DNA from 2 places in the Gottfriedia sp. NPDC057991 genome. Region 2 is predicted to be linked to the other one. Evidence: riboswitches for the same ligand, from Rfam matches in the RefSeq annotation. Region 2 holds a riboswitch; the other holds the start of a gene.
The links. A riboswitch is a leader RNA that binds a small molecule or an ion and turns the genes downstream of it on or off. The one in region 2 is predicted to bind S-adenosylmethionine.
Positions count from the first base shown of each region.

Region 1: another riboswitch for S-adenosylmethionine. It lies ahead of ACFVR2_RS22385 (bifunctional homocysteine S-methyltransferase/methylenetetrahydrofolate reductase); the one in region 2 lies ahead of ACFVR2_RS11855 (methionine ABC transporter ATP-binding protein).

Region 1 covers NZ_JBHVQN010000008.1:35,367-39,486, forward strand. The annotation lists gene shc (squalene--hopene cyclase) at 1-1,472, shown strand, start outside; SAM riboswitch class I at 1,585-1,688, shown strand; gene ACFVR2_RS22385 (bifunctional homocysteine S-methyltransferase/methylenetetrahydrofolate reductase) at 1,770-3,596, shown strand; gene metH (methionine synthase) at 3,593-4,120, shown strand, end outside.
Region 2 covers NZ_JBHVQN010000003.1:54,594-75,567, reverse strand. The annotation lists gene ACFVR2_RS11915 (formate/nitrite transporter family protein) at 1-388, opposite strand, end outside; gene ACFVR2_RS11910 (DUF2573 family protein) at 653-916, shown strand; gene ACFVR2_RS11905 (proline dehydrogenase family protein) at 1,105-2,022, shown strand; gene ACFVR2_RS11900 (YuzL family protein) at 2,199-2,339, opposite strand; gene ACFVR2_RS11895 (3-hydroxyacyl-CoA dehydrogenase/enoyl-CoA hydratase family protein) at 2,589-4,970, shown strand; gene ACFVR2_RS11890 (acetyl-CoA C-acetyltransferase) at 4,992-6,167, shown strand; gene ACFVR2_RS11885 (acyl-CoA dehydrogenase family protein) at 6,238-8,022, shown strand; gene ACFVR2_RS11880 (arsenate reductase family protein) at 8,791-9,147, shown strand; gene gcvH (glycine cleavage system protein GcvH) at 9,193-9,576, shown strand; gene ACFVR2_RS11870 (ribonuclease M5) at 9,793-10,143, shown strand; gene ACFVR2_RS11865 (thioredoxin family protein) at 10,159-10,482, shown strand; gene ACFVR2_RS11860 (hypothetical protein) at 10,687-11,049, shown strand; SAM riboswitch class I at 11,128-11,238, shown strand; gene ACFVR2_RS11855 (methionine ABC transporter ATP-binding protein) at 11,378-12,382, shown strand; gene ACFVR2_RS11850 (methionine ABC transporter permease) at 12,384-13,052, shown strand; gene metQ (methionine ABC transporter substrate-binding lipoprotein MetQ) at 13,075-13,896, shown strand; gene ACFVR2_RS11840 (2-hydroxyacid dehydrogenase family protein) at 14,380-15,351, opposite strand; gene dltD (D-alanyl-lipoteichoic acid biosynthesis protein DltD) at 16,223-17,440, opposite strand; gene dltC (D-alanine--poly(phosphoribitol) ligase subunit 2) at 17,437-17,676, opposite strand; gene dltB (D-alanyl-lipoteichoic acid biosynthesis protein DltB) at 17,692-18,843, opposite strand; gene dltA (D-alanine--poly(phosphoribitol) ligase subunit DltA) at 18,840-20,354, opposite strand; gene dltX (teichoic acid D-Ala incorporation-associated protein DltX) at 20,366-20,509, opposite strand; gene ACFVR2_RS11810 (serine hydrolase domain-containing protein) at 20,865-20,974, shown strand, end outside.

The DNA of each region.
Region 1 (4,120 bases), on a different contig from region 2:
TGGCTACTCATGGTTTAATTGAGTATCCTAAATTATTTTACTTTCCAATGAGCTATTTTTTACTGCCAGATAAAATGCCGTTAAGTTTATTTGATTTAAGTAATTATGCTAGAGTTCATTTAGTTCCAATGATTCTTTGTATTAATAAGCGATTTAAAGTGAAATTGGATGACGATTTAAATATTGATCATCTTCTAGAAACTAGTGAAGTAGAATGGTTTTATGAAGAGAGAGGGAGTTTTTACCAATTTTTACTTGAAGAAGGTAAAAAGCTAGCGTCATATCCTCTCTATTTTCACCAAAAAGGATATGAAAAGGCAGAAAGATTTATACTAGATCGTATTGAAACAAATGGAACTTTTTACAGCTATGCCAGTTCTACATTTTATATGATTTATGCTTTAATGGCTTTAGGTTATGAAGCTACTTCATCTGTCATTCAAAATGCGCTACAAGGACTTCTTTCATATGCAGCCGATACAGAAGCGGGACTTCATATTCAAAATTCGCCATCAAAAGTTTGGGATACTGCATTATTGTCATATGCAATTCAAGAAGCTGGTTACCATATAAGTGATCCGATTGTTGCGAAATCGATCAACTACTTAATCAAGAAACAACAAAATATGAATGGTGACTGGAAGGTTCATGCTAAAAATTTAAGTCCTGGTGGTTGGGGCTTTTCTGATGTAAATTCTTTTATCCCAGATAATGATGATACAGGAGCAGTTTTAAGGGCGCTTGCAAGAAGTGCTTTGGATCAAAACACGATTCATGAAAGTTGGTTGAGGGGAGTTCATTTTTTACTTGGACTTCAAAATGACGATGGTGGTTGGGGAGCATTCGAAAAAAATGTAACGAATAAATGGTTAACATTTTTACCAATTGAAAATGCAAAAGATGCAATCATCGATCCGTCTACTGCAGATTTAACTGGACGTATATTAGAATTTATAGGACACTATACGACGATTTCAAACGATGATCCGATTGTGAAAAAGACGGTTAATTGGCTTTTAAAAAACCAAAAATCAAATGGTAGTTGGTATGGTAGATGGGGAATTTGTTATATTTATGGAACTTGGGCAGCAATTACTGGTCTTAGAGTTGTAGGGATTCCTAAAAATCATGAGGCAATTAAAAAAGCTGAGAAATGGTTAGTTAGTATTCAAAATGAAGACGGAGGTTGGGGAGAATCAGGTCTTTCACCTGTTAAAAATAAATATGTTCCTTTAAAATATAGTACGCCTAGTCAAACAGCGTGGGCAGTCGATACTTTACTATCGATTCGTAATAAAGAGGATGAAGTAATTAGAAAAGGGATTAAATTTTTAACTACCCAAAGTGAATTGCCTAATAAAGCATTAACTTATCCAACCGGATTAGGATTACCTGGTCAGTTTTACATTCATTACCATAGCTATAATGAAATTTATCCGCTATTAGCACTAGCACACTATAAAAATAGTTAAATAATACTATTATGTAAACAAAATAAATTTATTTTTGGAAATCTTTCCATAAATGTCTTTTCTTTATCATATAAATATAGTAAACTGTTTTATATTGAATATAACTAAATAATCCTTATCGAGAGTGGTGGAGGGACTGGCCCTTTGAAACCCGGCAACTTTAGCGAAAGCTAAAAAGTGCTAAATCCAGCATGTTTAAAACATGAGAGATAAGGCGTGATCTGTACTTAAACGTCATTCTCTCATTTTTTTTGAGGGAATGGCGTTTTTTATTTTATATAAACGGGAAGTGATTGAATGGGCTTATTGGAAAAGTTAAAAGATGGAATTGTTTTAGGTGATGGCGCAATGGGAACACTTTTGTATTCTGGCGGACTTCACAGCTGTTTTGAAGAACTTAATATTACTGAGCGTGATCGAATCATTCATATACATGAACAATATATAGATGCTGGCGCAGAAGTAATTCAAACAAATTCGTACGGTGCTAATGCTGGAAAACTGCGACAATATGGTTTGGAAAAGCTTGTTAAGCAAATTAATCAAATGGCTGTTAGAAATGCTAGAGCGGCATCAAAAGGAAGAGCTTTAGTAATTGGTGGTATAGGTGGAATGAAATACGTAGGTTCTACTTTTACTACACCTTTAGAACGAGAAATGATGCTACTTGAGCAAGCTTCAGCGTTACTAGAAGAAGGCGTAGATGGGATCATGCTTGAGACATTTTATGATGAAAATGAATTATATGATGCTGTAAATCTATTAAGAGGAAGAACAGATTTACCGATCATTGCACAAGTTACACTACAAGAAATTGGCATCATGCAAAGTGGCCAATATATTGAAAAAATTCTTCCTAATTTAATTGATTTAGGTGCAGATGTAGTCGGAATCAATTGTCATCTTGGACCACTTCATATGCTGGAGTCATTAAATACTGTTTCATTACCAACGAATGGTTACTTATCGGCATTTCCGAATTCAGGATTACCACTATACAATGAGGGAAAATACGTATACAAATCGAATCCAGAATATTTTGAAGATATGGCAAAACCATTTATTGAACAAGGTGTAAGACTAATCGGTGGATGCTGTGGTACAACACCAGCGCATATCGCTGCTTTACGAAGTAAGATTGATACTTTACAACCGGTTACAAAAAAAGATGTGAAAAACAGAACAATTAAAATTACAATTCCTAAGCAAGAAGAACAAAAGAATGAAACTTTACCAGAAAAGGCAACAAAGAGAACGACGATCATTGCAGAGCTAGATCCGCCAAAAACACTACAAACGAGAAAGTTTTTTGAAGGAGCGAAAGCATTACATAGCGCAGGGGCTGATGCAATTACGCTAGCAGATAATCCATTAGCTTCACCTAGAATTTCGAATGTTGCGATGGCATCACTGCTTCAAAGATTGGATGTACCAGTCTTGACCCATTTAACTTGTAGAGATCGTAATATGATTGGACTTCAATCTCATTTAATGGGGCTATCTACATTAGGATTAAATGAAGTTCTTGCTATTACCGGTGATCCAGCAAGGGTAGGAGATTTTCCAGGTGCAACTTCAGTATACGATGTAGCATCACTTGAACTTATTCGAATGATTAAGGAAATGAACGATGGTAGGCTATATTCCGGTAAAAGTTTAGGAAATGGAACGAGATTTTCTGTCGCAGCAGCTTTTAACCCGAATGTTCGAAAGTTTGATGCCGCAATTAAAAGGCTTGAGAAAAAGGTTGAGGCGGGAGCAGATTATTTTTTAACTCAGCCAATTTATGATTTTGAAACGATTGATAAGTTATATGAGTCAACACGTCATATTAAACAGCCAATATTTATTGGAATTATGCCACTAGTTAGTAAGAAAAATGCTGATTTTATCCATTATGAAGTTCCAGGAATTACTTTATCTGAAGAGGTAAGAAATAGAATTTCATCTGTTGAACCTGAGAGAGCAGTTGATGAAGGGAAAAAAATTGCAAAAGAGCTTATTGATTATGTTAAGGATAAATTTAATGGGATTTATTTTATCACTCCATTTTTGAAGTATGAAATAACAGAGGACTTAATTCAATTTACTAAAAGCAGCAATAAAGAGGAGATTCAACTATGAAAACTTTAGATATAGCATTAAAAGAAAAAATATTACTTCTTGATGGAGCAATGGGAACGATGATCCAGCAAAGAAACTTAACAGAAGAAGACTTTGGTGGAGAAGAATACGATGGTTGTAATGAATATTTAGTTGTTACAAGACCAGATGTTATACAAGAAATTCACGAGGAGTATATAGATGCAGGGTCTGACATTATCGAAACGAACACATTTGGAGCAACTAATATTGTTTTATCCGATTATAATTTACAGCATTTAGATATTGAACTAAATGAAATTGCAGCAAGGATTGCAAAACAAGCAGTTGTGGCATCGGGTAAAGAGGTATATGTAGCGGGTGCTATGGGGCCAACAACAAAAGCAATCAGTGTTACAGGTGGTGTGACTTTTGATGAATTAATTACTGCATATAATCGACAAGCAACTGGATTAATAAATGGTGGCGTAGATGTTTTATTAGTTGAAACTTGTCAAGATATGAGAAATGTTAAAGCTGCCTGTATTGGAATTAGTAATGCATTT
Region 2 (20,974 bases):
CTGTTAAATAGTAAATAATTGCAAAAATAAATGCTCCAATAATATTGCCTGAATAACATGCAATCCAGTTTTTTACTAAATCTAGTTTCGAAGTTTTTTTAGCTAAAGTTGAAAACGTAAAATACATCGTATTACTAGTAAATAACTCTCCACCACCATATATGATCATAACTAATGCTGTAGCGAAAACGAATGGATAAGCTATAGATGTAAATGGTGAACCTTGTAATCTAAATAATTCTGCTAATTTTAAACAAACAATGAGAATAAAGCTTATATAAATAGAAGCTAAAGCAGCGCGTGTTAAATATTTAACTAAGCTTTGGTCTAGTATTTTCTTTTTTTTAAGAGCTAAATCAATACAATATTGGATACTATCTCGTTCCAAGTGGTTTCACTCCCTATACGTCTTTGATTAAACACATACATAGTATACAAACAAAAAATGATGATAAGTTTGTGAAATTATGAACAAATTATGAAATTGATTAAGTTATATACTATTTATTATTTATACTTTACATTTTTAAATAATCATCTGAATACTGGTTGAAAATATAATATAATTTCATAGTAAACAGGTTTAGGTAAAAAAAGGAAGATTCAAATTGGATTTTGAAAACTTAATAAAAATATGGAGAGGTGATTTCGTTTGGAAAATGAATTTGAAGCAAAATTTGATGCATTACTAAAAAAATATACGGAATTGTTATTAGGAGATTGGTCAGAGGAAAAACAAGCAAAAGTGGAAAAATGGGTTATGTATACATACATATCAAAATCAATGCCCGCATTAGTAAAACATTGGAATGATACATATCCTCAAGCTAAAGAAGAAGTTGTTAATTTAATAAAAGAGATTAAAACGTTAAATGACCAGCATAGAGAAGCTATGGCTAACAAAAATAAGCAATAATATTTATCCATAATTTTCAAAGATGACGACATATATAAATTATGATAATATAATATTAAGTAAGGGCATACATTTTCCAATAAACAAAATTCGACAAATTATTAAATAATTGTTTTAACAAATTTCAATAGATGATACATTAGTAATATATATAGAGAAAAGTAAAGTTTAATTTTGGGGGTAGAGTAATGGAACAAGTTATGAAGAATGCTTTTTTATTTATGTCTAAAAATAAGTTTTTGACTAAAATGGCTAAAAAATATGGCCTAAGATTTGGTGCAGGACGTTTTGTTGCAGGCGAAACAATCGATTTAGCTACAAAAGTTATTAAGGATTTAAATAAAAAGAATTTAAAAGTAACAATTGATTATCTTGGAGAGTTCGTAGACACGGTTGAAGAAGCAAATGAAATGGCTGATCACTGCATCGAAGCGATTGAGGCGATTGGAAAAGAAAAATTAAATTCACAATGTTCTCTTAAAATGACTTCGATGGGTCTTGATATTTCTGACGAGTTAGTTTTATCAAATATGCGTCGTATTTTAGAGGCAGCTAAAAAGAGTGGTGTATTCGTTACAATCGATATGGAAGATTTCACTCGTTGTGAAAAAACAATTCGTATCTTTAAGCAATTAAGATCTGAGTACGATAATATCGGAACAGTTATCCAAGCTTATTTATATAGAACTGAAAACGATATTACAGATTTAAACAGTTTAAAACCAAACTTACGTTTAGTAAAAGGTGCTTATAAGGAGCCTGCTGAAGTAGCATTCCCAGAGAAAAAAGATGTGGATGAAAACTTCAAAAAAATCATTAAAATGCACTTATTAAACGGTAACTTTACTGCAATCGCTTCACATGATGAAGCAATGATTGAGTATACAAAACAATTAGTAAAAGAGCATAATATTCCAAACGATCAATTTGAGTTCCAAATGTTATACGGAATTCGCACAGAGCGTCAATTAGAGCTTGTTAAAGAAGGCTATAATATGCGAGTTTATGTTCCTTATGGTACTGACTGGTATGGATACTTCATGCGTCGTCTAGCAGAACGCCCTGCAAACGTTGCATTCGTATTAAAAGGAATGTTCAGTAAATAATTTTAAAATTAAAGAGGCTGACTAAAAAGGATTGAGTGAGGATCCTTTTTAGTCAGCCTTTTTCTCTTTATACAGGATTTTTTGTGATAAGTAGTTATTAGTAAAACAACATTATTCATATAATTGCTTAAATCAGTAAGGTCCTAGTTTTTTTATTAAATTTGAGTGAAAAAAGCTTACTGACCCATATTTTTTTTACCGTACTGCTGATTGTTACTTTGTCTACCTTTTTCTTCTCTTTGATCTCCATGACTTGCATTACCTTGAACACTTGCTGCACTAACTCCACCCTTTGATGGATTTCTTTCACGTTTCATATCTTATCACCTCCATTTCTTAGACTAACCTATTTAAATAAACTTATTAGTAAAAAATGGAGTGTGATAAAAAAAGGAGAGGGAGGAATTTAGATCATAAATAAAATTTTACTAATTTGAACTTTTTGTTTATTGCGAAAAATAAGAATTTATCATATAGTGGAAGAAGAGAGCTCATTGATAATGGATTGTTTTATCCAGAAAGTGAATGAGTATTCATTCAAGATATGAGGAGGAGAAATGCATATGATCCAAAAAATTAAAAAAGCCGCTGTACTCGGCTCTGGTGTGATGGGATCTGGTATCGCTGCACACTTGGCAAACATAGGTATTCCAACATTATTACTTGATATTGTCCCAAGAGAACTATCTGAGGAAGATGCTGCAAAAGGTCTTTCTACTGACTCCAAAGAATTTCGTAATCGATTTAGTCAAACGGCTATTCAGAAATTATTGAAACAAAAGCCAGCTCCTCTTGCGTCTAAGAAAAACTTAACGTTAATTCAAGCAGGTAACTTTGAAGATGACATGAGTCGTTTAAGCGAAGTTGATTGGATTATTGAAGTAGTTGTTGAAAATTTAGCAATTAAAAAACAAGTATTAGCAAAGGTAGATGCATACCGCAAACCAGGCTCAATCGTGAGCTCAAATACATCAGGTATTTCAATTGAAGCAATGTCTGAAGACTGTTCAGATGACTTCAAGAAACATTTCTTAGGCACTCACTTTTTTAACCCACCACGTTATTTAAAATTATTAGAAGTTATTCCTACTAAACATACATCTGAAGAAGTACTTACATTTATGAAAAGTTTTGGAGAAGACGTTTTAGGTAAAGGCGTTGTATTAGCAAAAGATACTCCAAACTTTATTGGAAACCGTATCGGAACTTATGGATTACTTGTAACTGTACAAGAAATGCTAAAAGGCGGATACAGTGTTGGAGAAGTTGATTCAATTACTGGACCAATGATTGGACGCCCTTCTAGTGCTACATTCCGTACTTTGGACGTAGTTGGTTTAGATACATTTATCCATGTTGCAAACAATGTGTATGAGCTAGTAGAAGGCGAAGAGAAAGAAGTATTTAAAGTTCCAGAATTTATGAAGGAAATGGCTAATCGTAATTGGCTTGGAAGTAAGTCTGGGCAAGGATTCTTTCTAAAGCAAGGTAAAGAAATCTTAGAATTAGATCCAAGCACATTTGAATATGGAGAAAGAAAAAGCCTAAAAACGGCTTCAACTGAAAGCATTAAACAAGTTAAAGGCTTAGCGAATAAGTTGAAAGCGCTTGTATACGCTGATGATCGAGCAGGTAACTTCTTATGGAGCATTATTAGCCCGGTATTAGTCTATTCAGCTGAATTGTCTGGTGAAATTTCTGATAACATCGTCGGAATTGACCAAGCAATGAAGTGGGGATTTGGCTGGGATTTAGGACCATTTGAAATTTGGGATGCAATTGGTGTATCCAAATCGGTCGTACGTATGGAAAGCGAAGGCTTAACTGTACCGAATTGGGTTAAGAATATGATCGATAGTGGTAACGAAACATTTTATAAGCAAGACAATGGAGTTACTAGCTTCTATCATAATGGCCAATATGAAGAGCAAGTAAGAAATGATAAAGAAGTTAAATTAAGAGTTTTAAAAGAACAAGGTCGAATGATTAAACAAAATTCAGGTGCGAGTTTAATTGACCTTGGTGATGGAGTTGCATGTTTAGAATTCCATACAAAGAGCAATGCGATTGGTATGGATATTACGCAAATGATTAACTTCGCAGTTGACGAAGTTTCAAAGAATTATAAAGGTTTAGTAATTGGTAACCAAGCTAAAAACTTCTGTGTTGGTGCTAATTTAGCAATGATTTTAATGGAAGCGCAAGATGACAACTATTTTGAAATTGAAATGGTTGTTAAAGGATTCCAGCAAGCAATGATGAAAATTAAGTACTCGGATAAACCGGTAGTTGTAGCTCCTTATGGTATGACATTAGGTGGTGGTGCTGAAATTTGTTTACCAGCTGCTAGTGTAGTTGCCTCTTCTGAAACTTATATGGGCTTAGTAGAAGTTGGAGTAGGCTTAATCCCAGGTGGGGGCGGTAGTAAAGAGCTTTACATTAAACAATTAAAACAGTTCCCAGAAGGTGTTGAGTTTGACCTACAAGGTCTTGCAAATCGAGTATTTGAAACAGTTGCAATGGCAAAAGTATCGACTTCTGCACAAGAAGCATTTGAAAATGGTTTCCTAAATCATGAAGATCGCAAAGTATTTAATGCAGATCATTTAATTTATGAAGCAAAACAACGAGTACTTGAGTTATATGAAGCTGGTTATAGCGCTCCAATTCGTGTAAAAGTACCAGTAGTTGGTGAGTCTGGTTATGCAACTTTATTAGCTGGTGCAAACTCAATGTACTATTCTGGCTATATTAGTGAACATGATTTAACAATTGCTAAGAAATTAGCGTATGTAATTGCAGGTGGAAAAGTACCATTCGGAACGTTAGTAGACGAAGAGTATTTATTAAATATTGAACGTGAAGCATTTTTAAATTTAATTTCTGAAATGAAATCTCAAGCACGTATGCAACACATGCTTGTAAAAGGAAAACCGTTACGTAATTAATCTAAAGATGGAGGGAAGAACATGAGAGAAGCTGTTATTGTAGCGGGTGCGAGAACACCTGTAGGTAAAGCGAAAAAGGGGTCACTAGCAACAGTTCGTCCAGATGATTTAGGGGCATTAGTTGTAAAAGAAACATTAAAGCGTGCTGGAAATTACGATGGTCCAATCGATGATATTATTTTTGGTTGCTCATCCCCAGAAGCCGAGCAAGGATTCAACATGGCACGTAATATAGGGGCACTAGCTGGATTACCGCATTCAGTTCCAGGAATTACAGTGAACCGTTATTGTTCTTCAGGTCTACAAAGTATTGCTTATGCAAGTGAACGAATTATGTTAGGTCATTCTGAAGCGATTATTGCGGGCGGAGCAGAATCAATGAGTTTACTTCCAATGGGAGGGCATGTTGCTCGTTTAAATAGTAGATTAGTAGAAAATGCACCAGAGTATTATATGGGTATGGGGCATACTGCTGAGCAAGTTGCCAATCGTTATGGCATTTCAAGAGAAGATCAAGATGCTTTTGCGGTACGTAGTCATAAGCGTGCAGCAGCAGCTATTAAAGAAGGACGTTTTGTAGACGAAATCGTTCCAGTTGATGTAATGCTACGTTCAGTTAACGTAAACAATAAATTAGAAGAAAAGAATTTTACTTTCTCTCAAGATGAGGGTGTACGTGAAGCTACATCTTCTGAAGTATTAGCTAAATTAAGACCAGCATTTAATGTGAGAGGTTCAGTAACGGCTGGAAACTCTTCACAAACGAGTGATGGGGCAGCAGCAGTCTTAGTGATGGATCGTGAAAAAGCGGAAGCTGAAGGGTTAAGTCCATTATTAAAATTCCGTTCTTTCGCAGTCGCTGGAGTAGCTCCTGAGGTTATGGGAATTGGACCAGTTGAAGCAATTCCAAAAGCTCTTAAATTAGCAGGATTAAGTTTATCTGACATTGGAATATTTGAATTAAATGAAGCCTTCGCTTCCCAATCAATTCAAATTATTCGTCACTTAGGTCTTGATGAAGACCGAGTAAATGTTAATGGTGGAGCAATTGCATTAGGGCACCCACTTGGCTGTACTGGTACTAAATTAACTTTATCTTTATTACATGAGATGAAGCGTCGTGGAGAGCAGTTCGGGATCGTAACAATGTGTGTAGGTGGCGGAATGGGAGCTGCCGGAGTATTTGAATTAGTTTAATAGATGTACGTAAATAGATTGTTAGAATCATGTCTTCATACAAGTAAATAGAAAATAGGAGGAATTTTTGATGGAAAAAACAATCGGTAACTTACTTAAAGGCGGAAGCTTTTTAACAACAGAAGTGACTTTTGATAAAGTTTTTACACCAGAGGATTTTACAGATGAGCATAAATTAATTGCAAAAACAACTGAAGATTTTGTAGTGAATGAAGTTTTACCTGAATTAGAATATTTAGAGCAACACGAATTCGACCGCACTGTAAGATTATTAAAACAAGCTGGCGAGCTAGGATTATTAGCTGCAGATGTTCCAGAAGAGTATGGCGGAATCGCATTAGATAAAATTAGCTCGGCATTAATTACAGAAAAAATTTCACGTGGTGGTGGATTCTCACTTTCTCAAGGAGCGCACGTAGGGATTGGCACACTTCCAATCGTATTATTTGGAAATCATGATCAAAAACAACGTTATTTACCAGGCTTAGCATCAGGTGAGAAATTTGCAGCTTATGCACTAACTGAGCCAGGTTCAGGTTCAGACGCATTAGGAGCAAAAACGGTTGCTAAATTAAATGCTGAAGGAACTCACTATGTTTTAAATGGTGAAAAACAATGGATTACAAACTCTGCATTTGCAGATGTATTTGTTGTCTATGCAAAAATTGATGGAGAGCATTTCTCAGCATTTATCGTTGAGAGAGATTATGAAGGTGTTTCGACTGGTCCAGAAGAAAAGAAAATGGGTATTAAATCATCTTCAACTCGTACATTGATTTTAGAAGATGTAAAAGTTCCAGTAGAAAACCTTTTAGGTGAAATTGGAAAAGGTCATGTTATTGCATTTAATATTTTAAATATTGGTCGTTATAAATTAGCTGTAGGTACAGTTGGTGGTTCAAAACGTGCTTTAGAATTATCTGCAACGTATGCTAACCAACGCCAACAATTCAAAACACCAATTGCTAAATTTAGTCTAATTCAAGAAAAATTAGCTAGTATGGCTACAAAAATTTATGCAAGTGAAAGTTCAGCATATCGTACTGTAGGACTTTTCGAAGATCGCTTTAGTCAATTAACTGAGGAGCAAGCAAAAGATCCAAAAGCAGTAGCTGCAGCTGTAGCAGAATATGCGATTGAATGTTCTTTAAATAAATTCTTCTGTTCAGAAGTGTTAGATTATGTAGCTGATGAAGGAGTGCAAATCCACGGTGGATATGGCTTCATGGCTGAATATGAAATTGAGCGTATTTACCGTGATTCTCGTATTAATCGAATTTTTGAAGGAACAAACGAAATTAATCGTTTAATTGTACCAAGCACTTACCTTCGAAAAGCAATGAGCGGAGAGCTTCCATTACTTCAACAAGCACAACAAATTCAAGAAGAGTTAATGATGCTAATGCCTGAAGAAGTTGGAGATACTCCTTTAGAGCAAGAAAAATATTTAGTTCGTAATGCGAAAAAAATCGCAATCATGATTGCTGGATTAGCAGTTCAAAAATTCGGTAAAGGATTAAGTACTGAACAAGAAATTCTAGTAAATATTGCTGATATCGTAAGCAATATTTACGCAATGGAATCGACAGTTCTACGTACTGAAAAAGCGATCAATAAAGTAGGTTTAGAAAAATCAAACCAAAAATTACTTTATACGCAAGTATTCTGCCAAGAAGCTTTTAATGAAATCGAAGCACATGCGAAAGAAACACTTGTTGCTGTTGAGTCTGGTGACACATTAAGAATGATGACTTCAGCACTTCGTAAGTTTACACGTCATACGCCAATTAATGTGATTGCGAAGAAGCGTGAAATTGCAGCTAATGTATTAGAAGAAGAGCGTTATACTGTTTAATAATAAAAAAACTGCCAATTTGCCAATTGGCAGTTTTTTTATTTAACATTTGTGAAGCAAATATCAAACGGCTTTTAGGAGCTCAATTTAGGCTAATAACTCCATAAATTTATTCTCTATTTCATTGGTTGTATGATTTTTGTATTTCCAGAAAACTTGAAGACAGTGTTTAAAGCGTTTTAAATTACCTTATTCATATGCTTTATTTGCTACATCTAGTAGTTCCTGTAGCCCTTCCTCAAATTCATTTTGTACACATTATAAGGCTTGGGCATAATGGGAATGCAAATACAGTTCTATTTCTCCTTGTCTCTTCGGTAGTAGGAAAATCAGTACGTAATAAAGAGCATGTCGTATAGCGAGCTATTGGGACAGGTAATTTCCAAAACTAAATTGCCATGAAGGCTTTTTGACTGTTTTTTCTTATTTAAGTATTGAAATATAGCTAATGAAGTAGAGGGCTTACTCTTATTAAGTACAGTTTATCGAAGTAGAAAGGATATTTTTCCCATAAGTTGTGCCATACTAGTAAATGGTGAGGAGAACTATTAAATAATCATTTTAAGTTCTTAAGAAATAACTTAATTTCCATTAAAATATTTAGGAGTTTTGTTCGGTAGTATCTATAAACACGAACATTTTACTAGTTTAAGAATGTTAATATTGGTATAATGGTTCTGACGACAATTTATTACAGAATTTTCGAACGGAACTATTTTAACTCGCATATTCCCTGTGATAAAATAGAATTTGGGAGGAGTTGCTAAAATGAGTATCATTTTTTATACATATCCAAAATGTGGAACTTGTCGAAAAGCCGCTTCTTGGCTTAAAGAACATAATATTCCGGTTGAAGCAATTGATATTACATTAAATCCACCTTCAAAGGAGTTACTTGCTGATCTTTATAAAGCAAGTGGAATTTCTATAAATAAATTATTTAATACAAGTGGCGTTAAATATCGTGAGCTTGGATTGAAGGATGTTATTCCAACGAAAACTGAGGACGAGCTATTAGAACTACTAAGTTCGGATGGTAAATTAATTAAAAGACCTCTACTTTTTAATGGAGATCAAGCGACAGTTGGTTTTAATGAGGAAGTATTTGAAAAGGTTTGGTTATAAAATAACTATATAATTTAAGGTAATTAATCTGAGGAGGATTTCACAATGTCAATTCCAAATGAACTACGTTATTCAGAAGAACATGAGTGGGTAAAAGTTGAAGGTAATAAATACTATATCGGTATTACTCATTTCGCTCAATCAGAGCTTGGAGATATCGTATTTGTTGAGCTACCAGAAGTAGGCGATGAACTTACTATTAATGAGCCATTCGGTAGCGTTGAGTCTGTAAAAACAGTTTCTGAACTATATGCTCCAATCAGTGGTAAAGTAATTGAAGTAAACTCTGATCTAGATGAAAATCCTGAATTCGTAAACGAATCTCCATACGAAAAAGCATGGATGGTAGTTGTTGAAGCAACAAATGCTTCTCAACTTGATGAGTTAATGACTGCTGGTCAATACGAAGAAATGATCAATCAAGATTAATTATCTAAAATTAAGCGTCCAATTTGGGCGCTTTTTTATTTTATGTGTATAATTAATGTAATAAAGCTTAACTTATTTACATAAAACATAATTTAAAGGGACATTTTCATTTAGGGAAAAAAAGGAAACAACTAAGGGGAAATCGAATATACTATATACAAAAGATTTTTAGTCAAAAGCTTTTGAGTCCTATACATTAGGTGATGCCCAGTGAATATTGAAGATCAAAGAAAAGTTATCATTGTCGAAGGTACTACTGATAAGAGGAAAATACAGACGATCATAAAGGAGCCTGTAGATATTATCTGTACAAATGGTACAGTTGGTACTTCAAAGCTAGATGAGCTTGCTGAAATGTTAGATTTAAGAGAAATCTATGTGTTAGTAGATGCAGATGAGGCCGGTGAAAAGCTTCGAAGACTCTTAAAAAGAGAATTTCCACAGGCAGAGCATCTGTACATTGATCGAAGTTATCGAGAAGTGGCAACAGCTCCGAGTCAACATTTAGCTAGTGTATTATTAGGGGCGGATATTTTAGTCTTTACAGATTATTTACGAACAAATTAAAGAGGAATTAAGATTATGCAGCAATGGACAAAGAATGATATATTACAAAGGATTCACTCCAAAGAGACAACAGTAATTTATATATATACCGCAATGTGTGGTACATGCCAAGTAGCATCTAAAATGCTAGAAGTTGTCAATGAGATTCTGCCAAATTTACCTATATGTAAGGTGAATATTAATGAAATAGTGGAGGAAGCTCAAAGCTGGAAGGTTGAAAGTGTACCTTGTTTACTTATTTTTGAAAATGGGGAAATGAAACAAAAAATTTACGCTTTTCAATCTGTACCATATTTACATGAATTGTTAAAAAAATATAATTTATATATTAAAAGATGAGTGCACAGACTGTTTGTTGCACTCTTTTTATATGGCTAAAAATATTTCCTGATTTTAGACATATTTCTCGGGAAATGAGTTGAATGTTGTAGAAATAAAATTAAAATATAGATTTTTATCAAAGTAAATGTCGAGCGAAATATAAAGAATACACCTCTTATCTATGAGAAAATAAGATTAAAGAAATCGGGAGAGGTGTTTATTATGGAAATCAAGGAGTGGATAGGACAAGCAAGAAACTTATTTATAAAAAAGGAATATTTACAAATCATTTTGCCAATCGAAGAAAGGATTGTAGAATTTAACTGTCTAAATGAAAAAGTATTTATAAAGTTAAGTAAAAAGGCTCCTTTTATCGAGGTAATTGATCGTTCGATTTCGCAACTTAGAGTTAACTTTTCAAAAGATGGATGGGAATATCTAAATTCAGGTTCGCAAAGGTTAGGACTTTTATTAAAACTGAATGATGCTTCTTTTGAAGGGAACTATCGATTATTACTACTAATGGAAACGATTTTTCAATATACGAGTGTTGAAAACGAAAAAAAACTTTTAGAAAATTGTTGACAACTAGTGTCTAACTTTGTAGAATTGGACTTACGTTAAAGAAATTACGTGAAACAACTTAATAGATCGTAAGATTAACTCTTATCGAGAGAGGTGGAGGGACTGTGCCCTGTGAAACCCAGCAACCGTCAATGATCGTCATTGAAATGGTGCTAATTCCTGCAAAGCATATGCTTTGAGAGATGAGAGAAAGGAATACTTTTTGTATGTTAAACCTTTCTGCTCATGTGAGTTGAAAGGTTTTTTTGTTTTATGCGACTAAAAAAGTACTTACTTACAAAAAATTGAAAGATAAGTTGTTAGAATGTTTTGAAAGGAGATCAAGTGTATGATTCAAATAAATAATGTAAGTAAAATATACAAAGGTAAAAAGGGCACAGTTACCGCAGTACAAAATGTTTCTTTAAATATTGAAGCAGGTGAAATTTTTGGCATGATCGGATATAGCGGCGCAGGGAAAAGTACGTTATTACGTATGCTAAATGGACTTGAGTCCCCTACATCAGGTGAAGTAATTATTAATGGTCAATCGATCTCTAAATGCTCATCTAGTCAATTAAGAAAAGCAAGACAAAAAATAGGAATGATTTTTCAGCATTTTAACTTATTGTGGTCAAGAACTGTGTTAGAAAATATACTTTTCCCTCTTGAAATTGCTAAAGTTTCAAAAAAGGAAAGCATTAATCGTGCGAAAGAATTAATTAAACTTGTAGGACTTGAAGGTAGAGAAAATGCTTATCCTTCTGAACTAAGTGGAGGTCAAAAGCAACGTGTCGGAATTGCAAGAGCACTTGCTAATAATCCAGATGTTCTTTTATGTGATGAAGCGACTTCGGCATTAGATCCAGAAACAACAGATTCAATATTAGCTTTATTGACAAATATTAATAAACAGCTTGGTATTACAATCATCCTGATTACCCATGAAATGCATGTAATTCAAAAGATTTGCCAACGAGTAGCTGTAATGGAAAACGGAAATGTAGTAGAAGAAGGCCATGTTGTTGATGTATTTACTCGCCCTAAACAACCAATTACAAAGAAATTTGTGACACAAATTAAAGGCAATGATGAAGGTGAAGTAATTTCTCAATGTGATGGGAAAGATAATACTTACAAGCTAACATTTAAAAATGGTCAAGCAGATCAGCCGCATATTTCTGAGGTAGTTAAGCACTTTGATATTGAGATTAACATTTTGCAAGGAAAAATTGTTCAAACCGCTGAAGGCTCTTATGGGACAATGAAGATTCAACTTGTTGGTGACATAAAAAACATCAAAGAAGCAATCGCTTATTTAGAATCAAAACAAGTTGAAGTGGAGGTAGCATAAGATGACACAACTTTTTCCGAATGTTGATTGGGATGCAATGCTTTTAGCTACTCAAGAAACATTATTCATGACAGTAATCGCTGCGCTTGCAACGTTCATTTTTGGACTAATAATAGGTTTATTCTTATTTTTAACTAGTAAAGATCAGCTTCTTGAAAATAAATTTTTTAATACAATCCTAGCAGCGTTTGTAAATATTTTTCGTTCAATACCGTTTATCATTTTAATTATTCTATTAATTCCATTTACGATCTTTATACTTGGCTCTATGCTTGGAGCAAAAGCAGCATTACCTGCATTAATTATCGGTGCTGCACCATTCTATGCAAGGATGGTCGAAATCGGATTACGTGAAATTGATAAAGGTGTAATCGAAGCTGCAAGAGCAATGGGAGCTAGTACTTTTACAATCATCGTAAAAGTATTAATACCAGAAGCTTTACCAGCAATTATTTCAGGTTTAACAGTTACTACAATCGCAATTGTTGGTTATACAGCAATGGCTGGTGTAGTAGGTGGCGGTGGACTTGGTAACTTAGCATTTATGGAAGGATACCAACGTTCTAATAACCAAGTAACTCTTGTTGCGACAGTTATTATTTTATTAATCGTATTTATTCTTCAATTTATTGGTGATTCAGTAACAACGAAAATAGATAAAAGAGCTTAATCATATAAGGGAGGAACTGACATTGAAATTCAAAAAAATCGCAAGTTTATTAGGAGCAGGTGTTTTAGCATTATCTTTAGCGGCATGTAATAAAGGTGGAGAAGATAAAAATAAAGAATTAGTGGTTGGTGCATCAAATGTACCTCACGCAGTTATTTTAGAACAAGCTAAACCAATCCTTAAAAAAGAAGGAATTAACTTAAAAATTGTTAAATTCCAAGATTATGTACTACCAAATAAAGCACTAGCTTCAAAAGAATTAGATGCAAACTATTTCCAACACATTCCATATTTAGAGTCTCAAATGAAAGAAAATGGTTATAAATTTGAAAACGCTGGTGGAATTCACATCGAGCCAATCGGAGTTTACTCTAAAAAATATAAGAGCTTAGACGATCTACCAAATGGAGCTAAAATTATCATGAGTAGCTCAGTAGCTGACCATGGTCGTATGTTAAGCTTATTACAACAAGAAGGTTTAATTAAACTTAAAGCTGGAATTGATCCAACTACTGCTCAAATTAAAGACATTGCTGAGAATCCAAAACACTTAAAATTCCAAGCTGACGTAGACGCTGGTATGCTTCCAAAAGTTTATCAAAACAATGAAGGGGATGCAGTACTAATTAACACAAACTACGCGATTGATGCTGGATTAAACCCAATGAAGGATGCTATCGCTTTAGAAGGTAAAGAATCTCCATATGTAAACATTATTGCTGTTCGTAAAGGCGATAAAGATAAAAAAGAAATTAAAGAGCTTGTAAAAGTATTACACTCAAAAGAAATTCAAGATTTCATCATTAAAAAATATAAAGGTGCTGTAGTACCTGTAAGTCAATAATAAAAAAAGAGAGGGTATCCCAAGTGAGTTTTTGTGGGAACCCTCTTTTTTATATAGGTAATAAAGATTCATTTGAAAAACGATTAACTGCAAATAAATTTTGAAAATCGCAAATAAAATTGGCAAAACTGCAATTAAAATTTGAGAATCGCAAATAAAATTAGCAAATTTGCAATTAAATCCCAAGGAATCGCAAATAAAATAAAAAATTATCTATACGAGTTAAGGTATTACGACCTTAAAATTGTACAATTGTAGAACTTTTAAATGGAGGATTAGTAAATGCGTTCAGTTTTCTTTCTATATCGAATAAAAAGTTGATAAAAACTGCTAATCATTTATAAAAAAGATCGATCATGAGCAACAAATGAACGAAAATACCTCCCACTACAAATTCAACTAGATAGTGATACAAAAGCCTATTAAAAAAAGGGATGCACATAAGTCATTTAATCTATCTTATGAAACAGCCCCTTTTTATTTTTAATTCTTCACAAGAATTTGATTTACAGGTGAGATTGGTGGTCGTTCAGCCATAACCTCAATAATATTTTTAGCTGCTATTTCTGACATAGCATCACGAGTTTCATATGTTGCATTACCGATATGAGGTGTTAATACAACATTTGTAAGTGATTTTAGCTCTTCTGTTATTTTTGGTTCGAATTCAAATACATCTAGAGCCGCTCCCGCAATAACGCCATCCTTTAATACATCTACTAATTCCTGTTCGTTCGCTAAAGGACCTCTCGCTGCATTGATAAAAAACGCAGTATCTTTCATCTTGTAAAACTCTTCTTTTCCAAATAAATGGTGTAGCTCAGGTTTGTAAGGAGAATGAAGGGTAATATAGTCAGAAGTCTGTAAAAGTTCTTCCATTGATACGTAAGTGGCATTTAAATCTTGTTCAAGTTCATTACTTAATCTTCTTGGTTGATGATAAATAATATTCATATTAAACGCCCTAGCTCGTTTAGCTACAGCTTGTCCGATATTTCCAAAACCAAAAATACCTAAAGTTTTTCCTGATACTTCTGTTCCTCTAAAGAATAATGGAGCCCACCCTTCAAAACCTTTTGTACGGCAAAGTTCGTCTCCTTCGACTATTCTTCTAGAAACTGCTAGGAGGATTCCAAAAGTTAACTCAGCAGTTGCGTCTGTAGAAACAAGTGGAGTGTTTGTAACATGAATTTCCTTGCTAGTTGCATAATCTACATCGATATTATTAAATCCTGCTCCGTAATTAGCAATAATTTTTACATTTTTAGCAGCATCAATTACTCTTTTTGTGATTGGAGTGGATAGTAAACTTAAAATTGCATCTACCCCACCAACAAGTTCACACAATTCATCTTCTGTAATTAATTGCTCATTTTCATAAACAATGACATGATGATCTTTTAATAATTGCTCAGCTTTTTCTGGGATTTTTCCAGCTACTAAGATATGTGCCAAATTAGAAACCTTCTTTCAATAATTTAATGAGTGAATGTTATCCTATTTATTATAAATGAAGTTATACGTTTTGTTTATTTTAGTATTTGGCAGTTTAAAGAATATATTTATTTTTAAAGTGTTTTCAGCAACCTAATTCACTTTTATTTATCAAAATAATGAAATGTATTTTATATTTCATTTTTTACAGAGTGTTGAAATATAAAACGGTCTATAAGGAAAACAATATTAAGTGGAGCATTATTGATGTTAAAATTCATATTTTGATGCTAAAATAATGATTTTAATTTACGAAAATTTGGAAGTTTATTGACAAGATGGTTTTTCACGCTGTTGAAATATAAAATGGTCAATAGGGAAAACGGACATTAAATGAACATTTATTTAATGATAAAATTATCATTTTTTGGCTGATTTATTAATGGTTTTAATTGTTAATATATTTGAGCAATTTCATGTTCCAATAATCACTAGTAATGATTTTTTTCAGAAGTTAAAAATATTATGAGCTAATTTTTAGAAAAACAAATTCAGTAGATTAGTTTAATTAATGTTCGATATTAATTGACCTACAAGCTGATTAATATACTACAGTAGGTTGCTCTAAGTAAAGGATATTTGATTAGGATTTATTGCAGGCTTTTTTTGATGAATAAGTTGATTGGAATGGAGGGATGCTCGACTCCTATGGGATATGCGGGAAGGCTGAGACCCCGCAGGCTTGCCGAGGCCGCTCAGGTCTCGCCCCATGGAAAGCGAGCATTCTGTAATGGAAATCAACATCACTCTACTCCTTTTACGAAAATTTGATAATTAATTGACTAGGTTGTTTTTCAACAGCGTAAAAAAAGCAGACACTAGTCTGCTTTTTTCATTGATATCTATGATTTAAACTTGCAGTAGGGGGAGTACGTTTTACTGAATAAAACTTATTTAAAGATTGATCTACATATACCCAGCCCTTCCAGCCTAAGTGAATTGTATCTTTTAGGAAATACTCATCGTATTCATGTGAAGAAAAATCAGCTACTTGGAATCCAGCATCTTCAATTTGTTTTTTTACTTTTTTGTAATAAACTTCTCTACCTTCTTTAGGGAAACCAGCGTAATCATACCATGGTCCATTTACTGGAACGGAAATAAATAACGCTTTTGTGTGCTCTTTTTTTAATAATGCTAATACCATTTGAAGGTCATCATATTCTGGCGATACACCATAGTTACTATTTCGTTTATAATTTTTTAAAGATGGAAGACGATTTTGAATATGCTTTATATAGTATTTATTAATTATACCGAAATGGTTAGAAGTTGATTCACGTTTGCCAATTTTATCGGCAACTTGAGCTACTCGATCCCAGGATAAATCTTCATATTTTGATTTTTTTAATCGGAAGTTTTTATCAGGATCCATTATAACGGTATCAAAAAGATCTTTCTTTTCAAGTATTTTTAAATATGTGTAAGCTAACGGTTTTTCAGCCATAGCCTCGAACTTAATTTTTTTGTTATTTGAAATAAATGATTTTAATTGTGTAACTAATAAAGAGTCTTTTTTGATAATTGACAGCGTTAAAAGTCTCTTTGCAATTTGTCTCTTTACTGAAATATCAATTGTATGATTAAAAACGAATGAATAAGTTTGAAGTGCAGAATAATTAGGTGAAAAATGAGTATCGTCAATGCCATGTGGAATAAACCACTGTGGAGATAAAACAAACACAATTTTTCTATTTTTTATTCCATCACCTAAAGATGCTAAATCAAGAAAATGAACGAGACTTTGTGATCCCCCTCGACCAATTAGATAGGGAGTAAATTCATCTTTTTCTCCCATAAAAAATCTTGAAGGATGGAAGGGGTCTCTTCTAGCAAGTTCTGAAGACCCAAAAATAGGTAGAAATTTTGGGTCTTTTAACATTTTGTTTTGAAGTAAAGTCCCTTGAAATGTTTCAGGGTTTAAAGATGCTGCTGTATTATTTAATCGTTTTTTTGTAATGAATAGTTCATAAAAAGAATTTGGAAGATACAAAGCTAGTAAAAAAATGAAAATAGCTGTTATCATCCCAAAAAATTGAACTTTTTTCATTTTCTAGCCTCTAAAATCGAAATGATTTTATTTGGTGTTGCCCACTCCTCGCGATCGAAGTCAGAAATCGTTACGTTGATACCAAGTTGTTCTTCGATTTCAACTAATAAGCTAACTGTACCAAATGAATCTAATAATCCTTCTTCAAAAATCAGAATATCTGGATTTTCAATCACTTCATCTGTATTACATAAATCTGCTAAAATTTTTAAAACTTCTGCTCTTAAATTTTCCATTATACTCATTCTCCTTTAGTTAACTAGATGTCCTGAAAATATTAAAAATCCGAAACAAATAAAATGGAATGTAATAATAACCGCAAATACATGTGTTAGTTTATTATTTTTCCAAATCTTTTTCTTCTTATTGAATTGTTCAAACCAATCAAAACTACACATCAATATGGCTTGGTATAAACCATAAAGTAGGTAATTTATTTGGATCCCGTGCCATGCACCCATTAGTAAAAATAAAGTAGTGTAACTGATATAAGATATATTTCTTCTATTTTTTATCACTTTTTTCTTAGTCAGTAAGAATACCATTCTCATATATACATAGTCACGAAACCAAAATGATAAGCTCATATGCCAGCGATTCCAAAAGTCTTTTATATTCCGACTAATGAATGGCATATTAAAGTTTTCAGGTGTTTTAATACCTACTAAATAACTAACGCCGATTGCAAATGCACTATAACCAGCAAAATCAAAAAATAAGTACAGACTATATGCATACATATACGTTAGATTTGAGACGAAAGTATGCCCTACTACAAGTTGTGTTTCAAGTATATGAACGTTAATTAAATAACCAATTATATATTTATAGAGAAAACCAATAAAAATTTTATGAACACCAATTTGAAAATACTCCTGGTATTCAATAGCCGTTAGCTTTTTTTGACAATCCTGTTGAAATCTTCTAAAACGATCAATTGGTCCAGAAGAGATCGTTGGAAAAAATAATAAAAACTTCAAGAAATCAACAATGTTTATTTCCTTTATACTGTGGTCGCGAATTTCAATAATGACTTGTGTTGCTTTAAATGTTAAGTACGAAATTCCTAAAAACCCTACAAGTGTTGTGCTTTCAAAAATAGGTGAAACCTTTACAAATATTAAAGGTAAAATTGATAGAAAAACACTTAAGTAATAAACAGTTGAATGGTTCGCATTCTTCCGATAAACACTATAACCTTTTATTAAAATAACTACCCATATTATAAAAGCAACTAGATAGAAGGTTTGTATTTTAGAAGAGGAAAAGACTAATAATAAAAACACAAATGAAAGAAATGTTGTGTAGTTAGTTGATCTTTTTCCTAAAAAGCCTAAAATGACTGCTGGGATTAATAGAACAAATAAAATACCGAAAAACGTAAAACTTCCATATGGAATCATTGGTAAGTTTGCTCCAATAATTTTTTTCGATCAACTTTACCGTTCGTAGTCATTGGTAAACTTCGTAAATAACTAAATTTTCTTGGAATCATATAAGTTGGCATATATTTATTTAATTCTTGTTTTAAAAAACGTGTTAGATGATATTCCTTTTCGAAATCGTGTTCTTTAACGACTACTAAGCAATGTAAATCTATACACTTACCATCCTTCATCTCTGGTAATATAACTGCAGAATGGACTAATGGTAATCTTCTAATGTTATTTTCAATGTCCTCAATTTCAATCCGATACCCGTGTAGCTTTACTTGAAAATCGATCCTACCTTTATAGAACAATAGTCCGTGATCAAAGTAACCAGAATCACCTGTTTTATAGGCGCGCATACCATTTATTTGATAGTAGGCTGCAACAGTTTTTAATTGATTATTAAGATAACCTTTACCAACGCTTGGACCAGCTATAATAATTTCCCCTGTTTCTCCTTCTGGAAGTGGGTTCCCCAATTCATCCATAATGTAAATGATTGTATCGTCTTTCGGAGTTCCAATCGGTAATGGAGAATATTTGTTTATGACTTTCTCAGTAATCTGGACGAATGTTACAGCAACTGTTCCTTCTGTTGGACCGTAAGTATTATAAATCTCGGCATTAGGAAATCTAGATAAAAGCTGTTTAGCACTATTATTCGATAGTACTTCACCACAGAAAAGAAAAGTCTTTAAGTTTGGTAGTAAGAATTCGCTGAAATTTGGATTCATCATACACATCTCTATAAATGAAGGTGTAGAAGTCCAAACCTCAATATCACTTTCCTTTAAATAATCGAATAATGCTTTTGGTCGCTCAATCAAAGATTTTTCAACAGCAATGAGTGTGCCACCCGATAATAACGATGGATATAAATCCATTACTGATAAATCAAAAGAGAAAGGAGCTTGATTCAAATATCGTTGTCCATTGTGTATATTAAAATCCTTCAATATCCAATCGGTAAAACTACGTAAGTTTTTTTCAGTAATTTGCACACCTTTCGGATCTCCAGTGCTACCGGAAGTATAGATAATATAAAATGTATCATCGTCTTTAACATAAAAATCAGTTAAAGATTTGACTAGATTAGTAGAATCAATAATCTCCTTTAGTTCTCCGGAATTTATGATTTTAACGGATTCAACCTCTAAAGTAATTTCTTTTGGTGTAATTAGTAAAGTTGCTCCAGAATTTGCAATCATTTTTTTGAGTCTTTCAAAAGGAATAGACTCATCAACGGGAATATATGCACAACCTGCTTTTACACTTCCTAAGAAAATGGAAATCATTTCTGTCTGCATATGTCCATAAACAATAATGGGCTTATTCGTAAAATTATTTTTAATCATCCAGCTAGCAATCGCATCTGATTGTTGCTTTAAAGTTTTATATGTTAAAGAGTAATCACTATTTTGAAATGCGATAGTGTTTGGGGTATTAATTGCCCAGTAATCTATTTGCTCAATAATTGATTTCATCAGCTCACGTCCTAAAAATCGTTATATATAAAGGTCCCTGTAAATGAATCTTTAAATCCATATAAGTAGAGTAGTGCAAGTAAAATAGATAAATAAAACGCAGTATAAAATAAAAATCTTAAAGTCTTTGAACGGAAAATATGGATTTTACCCATTTTTTTTCACCTTTCTTAATTTTTAGCTAGACGTATTATAACACCGAAAAAAAGATGAAAAATTAACAAAACACCTTTTAAAATTAAAGACAGATAATAAATTATTAAAGGTTAAGTAAATTTTTTCTAATTCAATTTTAAAGATTAATGGACAAAATTGTTAATACAATTAGGATAAGTTATTTAAGTGAATCTTTTCTTAATCACGATCTAAAAGTTTTCGATACAGTAGCTATTAGATAGAAGGTGATTGGGACTAAAAGATTGCACAGCAAAAATAAGGGTAAGGTAAAAATAATGGGGAAAAGGGAATATGGGAAAATCCTCTTAGCCCTGCACAATGGGAGATCGGTATATGATAAAAAAAATTTATTTGTTCTTGATTCCTAGTTTCTTAACTGTTTTAATTATGTCTCCTTTTTGTAGTTTTATCTGGAATAAAAACTCTTCGAAAGTGACAGTTTC